DNA from 2 places in the Bacillus sp. D386 genome. Region 2 is predicted to be linked to the other one. Evidence: riboswitches for the same ligand, from Rfam matches in the RefSeq annotation. Region 2 holds a riboswitch; the other holds the start of a gene.
The links. Region 2 has a riboswitch for preQ1 ahead of FHY45_RS17620 (QueT transporter family protein). Riboswitches for the same ligand answer to the same signal wherever they lie in the genome.
Positions count from the first base shown of each region.

Region 1 (7,175 bases), on a different contig from region 2:
AAATTGAATGCGAAGTTTGGTTTAATGGACAGAGTTTGGGGTGCACCTACTGTCATTAATCATTTGGGTATGCCATTTTTCTTAGTAGCGGATAGAGGCTTGCCGAATATGATTATCGTTGACCAAGACGGAAATCGATATATTAATGAACCGACTCCATATCATGAATTCGTTGATAAAATGTATGAACATAATGAAAAAACAGACGGTAAAGCCATCACTTCCTGGATTATTTTAGATGCAAGAGCCAAGAAAAGATATATATTTACTGGCCTATTCCCCGGGCAAGATTTCCCTCAAGCATACTATGAGAATGGTGTTGTTTTGAAAGGAAATACAGTCGAAGAATTAGAAAACAAATTAAATATTCCACAAGGAAATTTAGTTAAAACAATGAACAGATTCAATGAATTTGCACGAAACGGAAAAGATTTAGATTTCCATAGAGGAGAAACACCACATGATCGATATTACGGCGATCCTTCTTTGCCAAATCCAAATTTACTTGAAATCAATGAGGCCCCCTACTATGCAATGAAAGTCTACCCAGGGGATATCGGCACTAAAGGCGGGGTAGTTACAGACGAATTAGCAAGGGTTGTCAAAGAAGACGGCACTGTATTTGATAATGTATACGCTTGTGGTAACTGCTCATCATCCATTATGGGGCATTCTTACCCTGGGCCAGGAGCAACATTGGGACCAGGTATGACCTTTGGTTACGTAGCTTCCATGCACTGTAAGGATAAAAAATAAGAGACTTTTTAAACCCAGACAAAAGCATTTGAACAGCTAAAGTTCTTATGCTTTTGTTATTTCTATCAATATCTTTCTTCTTTTATACAAAAGGAAAAATACCTCCATTTTTAAAATGGTTAACCGTACTAAAGACCGTTCCATGGTAATACAGACAAAAAGAACAACCAGATACTTGTTCTTTTTTACTCAGTGCTTCATTCACGTTTTTTAGATTCTTTGGAAATTCATATGCCAGTTCTCAAAAAAATTATTCATGTTGTTCTCCTCCTTCGTTCTTCATTAACGCAACATCTCTAACTGGAAATTATTTGTAAATGGAAATTACAGTAAAATACCTCTCCCTTCCATGCTATAATAAGATCCTAATTTCACCAAAGGAGTGCACAACAGTGATGAAGCGATTTTTCATTATTATGTTTGGAGCGTTGTTGTTGACGGCTTGTTCGAACGCAACAAAAGACACAAACAATGAAACAACTTCTACCACCACTAACGTTCAAGAAAACGATCAGCAGGAAGTCAACTTGGAATTCACCCAAGAAAAATATTATATCGAAACCGGTGATGACACGACCATTTACTACTATGCCGAACTGGAAAATACCAGCAACATCCCAGCAGTGTTGTATTCTTCTGACTTAGCGGCAGAAGACAAAGACGGAAATGTATTAGGTGCCCAAATGGGCGGAAGCAGTTACCCGCACATTGTCAATCCAGGGGAGAAAACCTATATTTCGAATACCCTCTTTATTGAAGAACCTATCAAACAAGAGAACATCGCCAAAGTGTATTGCGTGCCTGAGTATGACAAGGCATCTGAGGAATATGTCGGTGTTAATGTGGAAAACCCTGTATTAAAAGAAGATGAGTACAAAATGTACACAGTAACAGGCAAACTTGTGAATTCGACAGATGAAGAGTTTGATGCATCCTATGCAGCCGTTTTACTAGATGAAAATAACCAAATGGTCGCAGTCTTGTCAGGCTATGCGGACAGCTTGAAAAAAGGCCAACCAAAGCCATTTGAAACGTATGAATATCTGCCAGAAGCGGTAAAAGGAAAAGTCAAAAGTGTAAAAGTGATTTCCTGTAAACATTAAGAAATAAAAGCGGTTCCCTTGTGATCTGATTCAAGAAATTTAGACATATATAATTAGGCTGCTTCAAGACCTGAGTTCTGTATTCAACTGGACTCAGGTCTTTTAATTTCGCCTTCATTTGTTTTTGTGATTGTAATAATGGATATAGTCCGCCATTTCTTTCTCAAAATACTCCAAACTCTTAAATTCCCGGAGAAAAAGAAGCTCGGACTTCAATAAGCCCTTGACCGTATCGGAAAAGCCATTTGATAGTTCTTTTTGTTTATTGTACTTTTTTATACTTTCGCCAGATATTTTTCTTTATAAGACAACCCTTGCCCTAATAGATATGCACCAATCATTTGCATAACCGTTTTCACGATAATCTGACCAATAATTGCAGCTGGTACAGCTGACCAAGGAATATATCCAGCTCCTAATGGGCTTAGTCCTACAATGACGAACACAACTGAATCTAATAAACCACCAACCATTCCACTATAAAAGACACGCCAAGCCATCGGAAGTTTTAAACGTGTATAAATTTCTGTATCTGTTGTTTCTGCGATTAAGAATGATAGCGCAGAGGCTGCGACGATAATTAGAGTATCTCCTAATAAATAAGATGCAGTTGCTGATAATACTAAAGCTAAGAAAATAAAACCATAGGTCCTCTTACGACCAAGTTTATTTTGAACCAAATCACGGAAGATAAAGGTTGCACCAATTAAGAACGATCCCATTGGAATAATGAATATCCAAAATTCTAATGGAGCAAAGCGCGCTGTCAGTACATTTGCCGTTACAATTGATACTAAATAGAATAGAATGCGTATCATATTGATCCTCCTATATGCTGTTTGGTATGTAAATATGTGTGCATTCCTTGCAGACGCAGCTTACAAGCGGGACATTCACCACAGCCGTCCGCTTTAATACCGTGATAACACGTTAAGGTCTTTTCTTTCACAAAATCAAATGCACCTAATTCATCTGCTAAGGACCATGTTTCTGCTTTGTTCAACCACATTAAAGGTGTGTGTATAACAAAGGCTTCTTCCATTGATAAATTGATTGTGACATTAAATGATTTTATAAAAATATCACGACAATCTGGATATCCGCTAAAATCTGTTTCACAAACACCTGTAATAATATGCTTTGCACCAATTTGTCTCGCTAATACACCTGCAAAAGATAAAAATAATAAATTGCGACCCGGTACAAACGTTGATGGCAACTCTCCTTCCGCACCATCCTTCACCTCAATATCAGCGCGTGTTAATGCATTCGGAGCAAGTTGATTAAGTAATGACATATCTAAAATATGATGATGGACGTTTAATTCATTAGCGATTTGTTTTGCACATTCAATTTCTAATGCATGTCGTTGCCCATAATTAAATGTCACAACCTCTACCTCTCCAAAATTTTTCATTGCCCAGAACAAGCATGTCGTACTATCTTGTCCGCCGCTAAACACGACTAATGCTTTTTCTTGCTTCATGATCTTTCCCCCTCCCAAGATAAAAGGATTTTAACGAATTGTGGTAACACTCAGTTAGCGATTATCAATTTTTTCGGGATATAAATCGTGATTCATTAAGCGATGATTTGCGATTTCTTCATATTTCGTACCTGCACGGCCATAGTTACACCAAGGGTCGATTGATATACCCCCGCGTGGAGTAAATTTGCCCCATACCTCGATATAACGAGGATCCAGCAGTTTAATTAAGTCATTCATAATGATATTGACACAGTCTTCGTGGAAGTCTCCATGATTGCGGAAACTAAATAAATATAATTTTAGTGACTTACTTTCTACAATTTTTTTATTTGGAATATACGAAATATACATGGTCGCAAAATCCGGTTGCTGCGTAATTGGGCAAAGACTTGTAAACTCAGGGCAATTAAACTTAACAAAGTAATCACGGTCTGAATGTAAATTATCTACAGACTCTAATACTTCAGGTGCATAATTAAATGCATACTTCACATTTTGATTTCCCAATAACGTTAAATCCTCTAATCCTTCTGTTTGTTGTCGACCAGACATAAATAACCCTCCTTGAATTAGATATCTAATCATTCCAAGGAGGGCCATACTCTTTTTCTATAAAAATAACTACTTAGAAAGTCAAAAAAGCCACGTCCAATATATGGACATGGCGAGAATGACATGTATCCATAGTTTTTTATAGAGGGTATCCGCTATGAACCTCTCCTGAAAATCTTCAGATATTATTTTAATTACATCTTATCATATCACACCCGATAATGGTTATAAAAGGAAAAAAGTTAACAGATGTAAGTTGAATCACGGGTGTTTCATAAAATATGGAGCTGAGCTAAAAATGATAAACACAAGTTAGACGATAAAAGTATTTTGGCAATTTTACACAAATAAATGGCCAGATGACTATTATCTAAAGGTTTGATGGTTTATTAATCAAACTCAATTATTTCTTTCTCCTTCGGTTTTTCATATCATACGAACCAGACTTGTATACAAGTTCTTGTATCGCTATTACTGGTTATGTTACTATTTTATATACTTATATTACGTATCGGAGGAAACATATATGATTATCGATCAGTTATCAAATGCTCCATTATATGATGGAGTGCATCCTAGATTAAAGAAAGCCTTCGCTTTTTTAATGGAAAATGATTTGCAAGCCTTGCCGGTAGGAAAGTATGAAATTGAAAATGACAAGGTCTTCGTAATGATTCAAGAGTATGAAACAAAGCTCATTGAAGACTGTCGCCTGGAAGCTCATTACTCATATACGGATATCCAATACGTCATTAAAGGCGAGGAAAGAATGGTTTATACAAATAAGGAAGATACAGAAGTCGTAGAGGAACAAAAAGAAAATGATGTTATGTTCTTGAATGGCGAGGGTAATCATCTTATCGTGAAAGAAGGATGTTTTGCTGTGTTTATGCCCCAAGATGCTCATATGCCAGGTGTTTGTGTGCAACAACCGCAAACTGTAAAAAAAGCAGTAGTAAAAGTATTGTGTGATTAATGGAAGAGGCAAAATCAATTCATGATTTTGCCTCTCTTAATCTTTGTCGTGATTGCGGAAAGTTTTTCAACGACCTAACTAACACTCCTATATCTGGCACTCGTTATCTTGGAAAGTGGTCTACTTTCTTTCATTTAATAGTTGAGGGTTACACCTTGCCGAAGATTGCCAAAAGACTAAAAATCCATTTGTCTACCGCATTTTACTGGCGACATAAGGTGCTTTTTGCCCTTCGTTCATTGAGATTTCAAACTTTAAAAGGAATTTTCGAAAGCGATGAGACCTTTTTCAAAGAGTCTTTCAAAGGCCGAGAAGTAATTGATAGAAAGGCTAAGAAGCGTGGAGGTAGAGATGAACCAGCCTCAAACATATTTCTACAAGTAGGGGGTGAACAGTTTAGCGGACGGGATCATTTGTCCCACTGCCCCTTACGTTCTACCCTGGCTACTGATAGATTAAATTCAAATGAAAAAAGTTCAACCAGAAAGTTCTGGCTGAACTATATAATACGAACCTGCCCCTTTACTTCAACAAGATATTCAACCACAAAAAAGCATTAATCTTTCTAGGATGAACGCCACTGTTTAATAATTTGGGATCTAACCTGTCCCACTGCTCGGGCAGGAATCGCCCGTCTTTCACTGCCATCCTGTCTTTGTATAATCAACATTGATATATAAAAGATCCTTATTTATAAATTTCTAGCAGCGTCTTTTATAGCCAAATCTCCGAGGAATGAATTTGTTTATTTATTTTTACCGTTTTTTTCGTTGCCGTGTTTAAAGTTCCCTGTAATTTTAGCTAATAAAAGCTGTACTTCCATTATATCTTCTGCTGCATTTAATTTTTCTATAAGTTGCGCAGCCTTCCCATCCTTTACAATTTTGATTTGCTTGCCTTCGTAATAGATGATCACTGTCCCTTTTTTCGTTATTTGGTAATTGAATGGCTCTTCCTTTAATCTGTTGCGTTTATCTATTTCACTCACCATATTACCCCCTAATCGTTCGACAAAATAGCTTACAAGCCATTTTGTATAAATATATTCTCTTTGAGGACATTCTTTCTTGAACTTAATTATAATGCCTTGGTCAAGCTTGATGTCTTTATATATGTCGTTTATTTTCCCGGTGGTATGTAAAACCATTATTATATATATGTCTTTAAAAATAATATAAGTCCTTTTTTCGCTAACCTGCCCCGTTTGTTCAATAAGCTACTATAATCTAACCGTACCATAAAATGGATATAAACCAGCCTTTTTTATAAAGCAACAATCTTTACGAAAACAGCCTATTTTTAAGACGAAGAGTATTTAAAATGGCTTCGATTTGAGAGAACATATTGAAGTTTGACGAACGACAAGCCATCTTGAAATGCTAAAAATCCCTTTTCTCCTAGCAGAAAAGGGATTTGGATTTTGGCTAAAAGACCTTTTTGAAAGTGGTTGAAGCATGGTCGGTCAAAATGTGTGCGGTAGATGAAAGCATATTCCCGACAATAAAGGATAAGAAAGACAACTTATGTTGAATAACGAATTCCTCTAAATGATTGATATAAATTTCATATGGCACATCTGTCAGGATACTCATCGCTCCTGCTCCCAGCATGATCCAAGCCATCACATACAGATATCTGATGATATCTCCAATCACATACCCATGTGTCCAGATGGAGCGATGCTTAAATTTTTGGTAGGGAATCCACATGAACCGTAAGAATCCCCACCTCCGATACGGATTGCTTTTTATATCCAAATCAGGGTTCATCCAATAAGTGCCGAAGAGATATCCTATAATCACGGAAATCCCATGCACATATTGTTGAGAACTGATCAATACGGCCCCAATTCCAATAGCTAAAAATACTAGGTTTATTTTCTTATGCGCTTTTCCGTTTGCCACCCTAATCCTCCGTTTTGTTCTTTTATGACGGTTCTCCTGAACCAGCCATTGTTTTCCATTATAGGGGATAATCAGAGCTGGGAACACATTTTCGCTCAAAACAAGTGTTCGCTCTTCTGTTCGTCGTCGAAAAAACAAAAAAGCCAATAATTTTGGTTTTTTATCTAGGCATGATTCAGAATTGTAGAATGAATTTTCCCAGATTCAAAAGTCGCATTACTTCTTTTGAATAAAAGAAATAATATCAATATATAGAGCTGTCATTTCTTCTGGTGTTTTGTCTAAACCATTTTGAACCCATTGTTCGACTAATCCTAAAAAAGCAGATGTGATAAAAGATAAAAAATATTCCATAGGGGCCTTTAACCTTGCATTAATGCTATCATTTTTCTCTA
Region 1 covers NZ_VEMV01000003.1:359,884-367,058, reverse strand. Annotated here, with positions in the region: gene FHY45_RS10620 (FAD-dependent oxidoreductase) at 1-756, shown strand, start outside; gene FHY45_RS10615 (hypothetical protein) at 1,149-1,859, shown strand; partial or broken gene FHY45_RS20935 (IS3 family transposase) at 1,924-2,084, opposite strand; gene FHY45_RS10605 (VUT family protein) at 2,135-2,674, opposite strand; gene queC (7-cyano-7-deazaguanine synthase QueC) at 2,674-3,345, opposite strand; gene queF (preQ(1) synthase) at 3,400-3,900, opposite strand; PreQ1 riboswitch class I at 4,026-4,072, opposite strand; gene FHY45_RS10590 (NanQ anomerase/TabA/YiaL family protein) at 4,427-4,876, shown strand; partial or broken gene FHY45_RS10585 (transposase) at 4,918-5,232, shown strand; gene FHY45_RS10580 (hypothetical protein) at 5,622-5,864, opposite strand; gene FHY45_RS10575 (metal-binding protein) at 6,301-6,780, opposite strand; gene FHY45_RS10570 (TetR/AcrR family transcriptional regulator) at 6,997-7,175, opposite strand, start outside.
Region 1: linked by a shared signal. The riboswitch ahead of queF (preQ(1) synthase) and the one ahead of FHY45_RS17620 (QueT transporter family protein) in region 2 are both predicted to bind preQ1.

Region 2 (7,175 bases):
AATGACTCCGTACGGATGGATTCATTTACTGCAAGTTCAACTGCACTATTCCAATCACGTTGCTCTTCAAAGAATGAACGTGCTATTTCTGTTACTTGAGAGTCATCTGGATTCAACTTAACTACCTTTTTAATCGTTTTATCAGCCAGTTCAGTTTTATCCAATTTCGTATATAGAGCAAATAATTGCAATCCAACTTCGGTATTCAATATAATCGAGTCTGATTCGATAGATTTATATAGCTCTTCAGCGTTTTTATACATAGCCATTGCAAAGTAAGCATCCGCCATATTCTTTATAGCCCAAGGCGCCAGGTCATTGCTAACCTTTTCCCATTTAAAAATGGATGTCTCATAGTCTTTATAATGGAAATAAAGCTCTCCCTGAGCAAATCTAAGCGTTGATAGCTCAGGCAATTCCTTTTGTTGTTCTGCCAAAAATTCTTCACTTATTATAAGCAACGGATTCGCCGCATTATCGTTTGTTAATAAGGTTTTATATAAGGACTTTTCAATCAAGTTATTTTCATTATTCATCATACGACCCCTCCCTGGTTCTCTCACACAAATTTGTTCAATAGAATAGTTTATAACTTATATAGTGTAATAAAATTTGATTGCAAAACGGTTTCGGTAAAGTTTCATCTTCAATACAATATGATAGCAAAATGGAACATTTGTCATATTTGAAATAAATATATTAATAGATTATATCCTATACCCTCAGAAAATTAACTAAAACAATTCGTGTTTTTTATTTTTCTCCAATTAATTATACCAGTATATCGTTATCTTAATCACGATTCATTTCACCTTACAATAGAATAAGCCCATGATTATGAAAATCACAGGCTTACTTTTTGGTTAGTTATTTCCACCAATTATCGTGAATGGATGCAGGCATTTGACGTTTGTGTTCTGTTTTTAAATATTGTTTTTCAATTTTTAATGCAGCTTCAGCATCGACTTTACGGCCTTCCAAATAGTCGTCAATCGTATCATATTTTAAGCCAAGCTCTGTTTCATCAGCTTGCTGCGGTTTATTATCCAGCAAATCGGCAGTCGGCTCTTTCATATAAAGTCTTTCCTCAGCTCCCAATTCTTTAAGCAATTCTCTGCCCTGGCGCTTAGAGAGACCCGATAAAGGAAGAACATCAGCTCCGCCGTCTCCATATTTTGTATAAAAACCTGTCACTGCCTCAGCAGCATGGTCTGTACCTATTACCAGAAGTCCATTTTGTCCACCAATGGCATATTGCGCAATCATACGAAGCCTTGCTTTCACATTCCCTTTATTAAAATCGGTTAATGCTTCATTAGTTGCTTCTTTGTATTGATCTGTAATGACATCGACAGTAGACTTGACATTAAAAGTAATACTTTCATCTGGTTTAATAAATTGCAGAGCACGCTGAGCATCATCTTCATCTTGCTGTACTCCATATGGAAGTCTGACAGCAATAAATTTAGCCGCAACCCCTTCCTCACGCAGTTCTTCCACAGCCATCTGAGCCAGACGTCCTGCCAATGTAGAATCCTGACCGCCACTGATTCCTAGAACAAATCCTTTTGCTCCGCTCTTCTTTAAGTAACTTTTTAGGAACCCAACTCTGTCTTTGATTTCTTCTTTAGGGTTTATTTCCGGTTTAACATGTAATGCTTCAATAATAACTGATTGTAAGCTCATTCCCATTCCTCCTTCAAACACCTATACTATTATTTTCCTTAAATGTTCTCTTTCTAACCTTTTATCATTAAATATATTTTACTCTTATATATAAATTTTTAAATAGCTCATTTAATTAAGAGTGTTATTTTTCATTCTAATACAACACTAATTGGTTCATTATGTAAAAGTTTGTGAATGAACGAACAATATCACGTTTGTAAAGTTGTTTTTAGTATTAACTTAAAAGGTTCACATATTTTTGTACAAAAAAAGAAACACAGGGATAATGCACCACATTATCAAGCATATGGTATATAAATAAGGTATAGAAAGTTACTGGAACTAAAAACCGCGGATTAGAGCCAGTTAAATCCATATGGGAGTGATTTAAAATGATGAATTGGTTACGAACTAATAAATATGCCTCCGGACTATTATTGATTATAAGACTGTATCTTGGTTATGAATGGATGATTCATGGATTTGAGAAAATTAAAGGCGGAGCATTTGATGCATCCGGATTCCTTGGAAATATTGTTGCTAATCCTGTAACTGGGCCAGACGGAGGGGCACTGTATCCGATTTATGGTTCATTCATTGAAAAATTTGCGATTCCTAACGTAGGGTTAATCAACATCTTAATTCCATGGGGAGAATTTCTAGTTGGGCTTGGGTTACTGCTTGGTGTCTTAACAACTACAGCTGCCTTCTTTGGATTATTAATGAATTTTATGTTTTTATTTGGCGGAACAGTATCTACTAACCCGCTCTACATCATACTGGGAATGGTTATTCTTGTAGCAGGTGCAAATGCCGGCCGATTCGGTGGAGACTATTACGTTCTTCCCTGGATTCGTAAAACTATCTTCAAAAAGGATGACATAAAACCAATCAATACAAAAAAATTAACTCCAAGTCGTTAAACTAACGATTAAATAAGAGACGACGCCGAGATTTCTCTCGGCGTCTTTTATTGATTTATGCCAGTCGATCATAACTATACGATGATGTTTCGAACATGATGCAACTACAATTCTTTGTTGACTAGGCATCTTATTATGCTTATGATTATTTGGTGTCTTCGGAAATACTAAACGTGGTTCGTAACCATCCCACGATAAAAAACTAAGGGAGAGAAAAAAATGAATATTAGAACGCTTGCTGTAAATGGAGTTTTGGCAGCCTTATATATTGCTGTCACTATAATCGTACAGCCAATCGCATTTTCGAACATTCAGTTTCGAGTACCTGAAATGTTCAATCACTTGATTGTATTTAATAAAAAATACATGTATGGGATTGTGATAGGAGTATTTATCTCTAACCTCTTTTTCTCATCAATGGGTGCATATGATTTAATATTTGGTGTTGGCCAATCCATACTAGCATTAACAATCACCATTCTAACCTTCCGATTTGTCCGCAATATTTGGGCAAGGATGGCTATTAATACATTCGTTTTTACTTTTACCATGTTCTTAATTGCTATAGAGTTAAATATTGTTTTGAAACTTCCTTTCTGGTTTGCATGGGCAACAACCGCAGCTGGAGAATTAGCAGTCATGACAATTGGTGCTCCAATTATGTATGCTCTCAATAAACGTATTAATTTCTCAAAATTAATCTGACTTAATAATCCAAGCTTGGTCCTTTATCGGATCAGGCTTTTTATTATGTAAAAATATTCCCTGAACATTTCAAAATCCTGCCACAAAAAAAATGCTTAATATGTAGTAAAGTAGGGTACATTTGAATTATAGAATATAGAAGGAGTGGATTATAGAATGGAAAAAAAATTAAAAGAATTAATAGATGGTTTAAATGAAGATCTAGCAAACGAATATGCTGCATCAATCATGTATTCTAGCTATGCGGCAATGGTTTCTGGTTTATACAGACAAACACTGAAACCTTTCTTTGAAGGTGAAATAGCCGATGAACAGGGACATGCTTTATATCTTGCAGAAAAAATCAGTACATTGGGTGGAACACCAACTGTAACACCAGCAGAAGTTAAACAAACCACTGATGTTAAGGTAATGCTTGAATCTGCCTATCAGGCAGAAAAAGATACAATAGATCGCTACGAAACACGCAAGAAACAAGCTGAGGAATTAGGCTTAACTGAATTAGTTGTCAAACTAGAAGATCTTATCTCCGATGAAACAGGCCATATGGAAGAGATTGGCCGCATTCTTAGTGACTCCAGATTTGATTAATTCTTAACAATCTGCAACATGTTTAACACAGGGATTGAACCGTGATTCTGACAAGCAGAATTACGGTTCTTTTTATAGCTATTACTTCGGTAATGGGATTTCAAATTCTGTCTTTTTACCATTAAATAAATCTTTACCTTCACTGTTTAGGAATGGCCCAAACTCCAATTTTAAATTTCGTGTAATTAAGAACAAATCCTTGTCTATTAAAAAGACATGAAGCTTTTCACTAGATGTTCCGGCAGCAATTTCTCCTTGTTGGCTCGGCTCCAGATTTGTTTCTGGCAGATAGGTTATTTGATTATCGTTCCCTCTTAAAAAAGAACGAATGGATTTAAATATTAATGGTTGTTTGAAATTGTTCACAAGCTTTATTTTCATGGTAAGTATGATACGGTCTCTTTCATTTAAATTTTTGAACTTTGATTTAGTTTCCTCTGATGGGGTTATCTCAGCATACTGTATACCTTCTAACGTAATGATTACGTCCTCAATATTTTTAGTGTCATACATTTTTAAATTTTCATATAGTATCTTTTTCACACCCATATTGCCAGAAGTAAATCGATCTTGATACACCTCAGAGGATACAGATGGCTCTTCTCCTTTTGATGCCACGCCATTTTTTGTTTCTTTATCTTCGGTACCTTCTTTATTATCCGTACTTACATCTTCTGTAGTTTGATTCTTTTTATTATCCTTATTTATCGTCTCTTCTTTTTCGCTTCCACATGCTGATACTCCTATAATAAGACATGCCAAAAATATAAACCTCAGTCCCTTTTGCACGATTCAACCTCCAATACTTTTTATTGTAAAATTGTAGTTAATCTATACATTTGCTTATGTCTTAATATTCTAAGCATAAACGCCCTTTTCCTATCTATCCCACATAATTGTTTTAACAGTGCAGTCGAAACAAAATAAAAAAGGATTGTCCGAGACAATCCTTATACTTTCTAGTCAATTATTACTTCGTAAAAATTTTCGTTACCAAAAGACCTGCCACAAAAGTTATACAACATAGCAGTATAGTACCTATTCCTGTTGGCAATCCAGGAACGATTACAAATATAGATCCAATAATCAACCCCATTATGACTGCAAACGTCATATGTGGATATGCCCTCAGTAAAAAGCTAATTGCTTTACTGCTCACAATAAAGCCAACCACTGCTCCAGCCCCTACAAGTATAATAATTGTAAAGTTTAAATCTGATAAAGCAGAAATAACAGTTGAATAAACACCGAGCAACAATAATATAAACGAGCCACTAATACCTGGAAGCAGCATAGCCATACTTGCAAGCCAGCCGGAAAAGAATAATCCAAGCCCAGATAAAAGCGTTACATCAGATATAACAACAGATTCATTCGGCTTCAGGAAACCTAGTGCTGCCATCATGATCGCGACCAAAACGACAACCACAAAATGCTTTCCTGTAAAGTGTTTTTTCACCTCTGCCTGTCTTATAATAAATGGCAGTACACCGATGATTAACCCTACAAAAAAGAATTGTGTCGGTTCATGATGATGCTCCAGCAAATAATCAATCAATCGGCTAAACGTCAGTATAGTAAACCCCATACCGATTGCGAGTGGCAATAAAAAGCCCAGATACCTTCTCCAATCACGGCTAAAAAAGCCACTGATTGATAATAATAAGCGATCATAAATACCTAATATAAACGCTATGGTTCCTCCACTTACACCGGGAATTAAATCACTGATTCCCATTAACATACCACGATATATGTTTTTCCATTCCATTATCTTCAGTCCTTATTTTTTTATTTCACTATAATAGTTTACAAAATAAGAACTAGTAAAAACAATGGCACATAATACAAATTTAATGATGCTTCTTTACTTCACTATAATAGATATAAAACATATCAATATAGCAATATAGCAATATCAAATAATGTCACATTTATACTTACTCTTATTACAATAACAACCATGCTAGAACTGCATGCTTTGCGAGAATGTCATCACCTTAACGACGAACCTGGAGTAATACCTTTCCTATTGTCTTCCTCGATTGTAGCAACTCATGTACCTTCGCTGCTTCCTCAATCGGATGGACTTCACCTATTATTAATTTTAATTTTCCCTCTTCTAAGAAAGAAAAAAGATCACGCATGCTCGGCAACAGCAATTCTGGTTTTTTCATAATTTGTGGAAGAAAGAATCCAATGACCGACTGGTTTCTCGCCATTAAGGATGAGGGGTGCATTACGGCCTGTTCTCCGCTTGCGACACCATATATCACTAATCTTCCGAACGTAGCTAAACATTTCAGTGTATCTTTAAAGACGTTTCCACCTGCCATTTCGAGCGCAACATTGACTCCACGGCCGTTTGTCGCTTCCAGCACGTCTTTATACCAGCCTTCTTTTGTATAGTTGATACAAACATCAGCTCCCAGAGAACGTGCAAGCTCCAGCTTTTCTTCTGTGCTGGCAGTTGCAATTACCTTACCGGCGCCCATTAATTTAGCCAATTGGACTGCTAAAGTCCCAACTCCTCCAGCTGCCGCATGAACGAGAACGGTTTCACCCTCTTGCAACTGCCCCATTGTTTTTAAAATATGGTAGGCACTCAACCCTTGTAGCGGGAGGGAGACCGCTTCTTTTAAATCCAGTTCTCCTTTCAGGAGGATCACGGACCGAGCGTCTGCAACAGCATACTCAGCATATCCTCCAGATTCAATCAGCGTGACCACTCTTGCTCCAATATTTACGTTCGTCACTTCTGAGCCAGTTTCGACTACAATCCCGGCAACTTCTGCTCCTGGCACAAAAGGGAGCTTGGTTGGTACAACATATTGGCCTTCGCGTCTGGCAGTATCTGCATAATTCACACCAACTACATGTATTTCAATTAATACTTCATGTGAACCAGGTTTCGGCCTATCTAATTCGACCATTTTTAATACTTCTGGTCCTCCGTACTCAGTAAATTGAATGGCTTTCATAATACATACTCCCTTTCTCTTATTTGCCGGTAAACTGCGGCTTTCTTTTTTCTTTAAATGCAGATACACCTTCTTGATGATCCTCCGTGGCTATCATCATCGTTTGAGTGATGCGTTCTCTCTCCAGGACATCTTCGATAGTGGCCGTAAAAGAATAATCAATCAGTTTTTTCATTTGCCCATATGCTTTTCCTGGACCATAGGATAGCATAGTCGCATATTGAATCGCTTCATCACGCAAAGCTTCTAAAGGTACAAGTTTATTAATAACCCCAAGTTCATATAAACGTTCTGCTGGTATCGGTTC
Region 2 covers NZ_VEMV01000006.1:52,564-59,738, forward strand. Annotated here, with positions in the region: gene FHY45_RS17605 (GTP-binding protein) at 1-539, opposite strand, end outside; gene nadE (ammonia-dependent NAD(+) synthetase) at 868-1,686, opposite strand; gene FHY45_RS17615 (DoxX family membrane protein) at 2,061-2,591, shown strand; PreQ1 riboswitch class I at 2,759-2,803, shown strand; gene FHY45_RS17620 (QueT transporter family protein) at 2,811-3,296, shown strand; gene FHY45_RS17625 (ferritin-like domain-containing protein) at 3,453-3,887, shown strand; gene FHY45_RS17630 (hypothetical protein) at 3,969-4,676, opposite strand; gene FHY45_RS17635 (DUF368 domain-containing protein) at 4,858-5,658, opposite strand; gene FHY45_RS17640 (quinone oxidoreductase family protein) at 5,888-6,868, opposite strand; gene FHY45_RS17645 (enoyl-CoA hydratase/isomerase family protein) at 6,888-7,175, opposite strand, start outside.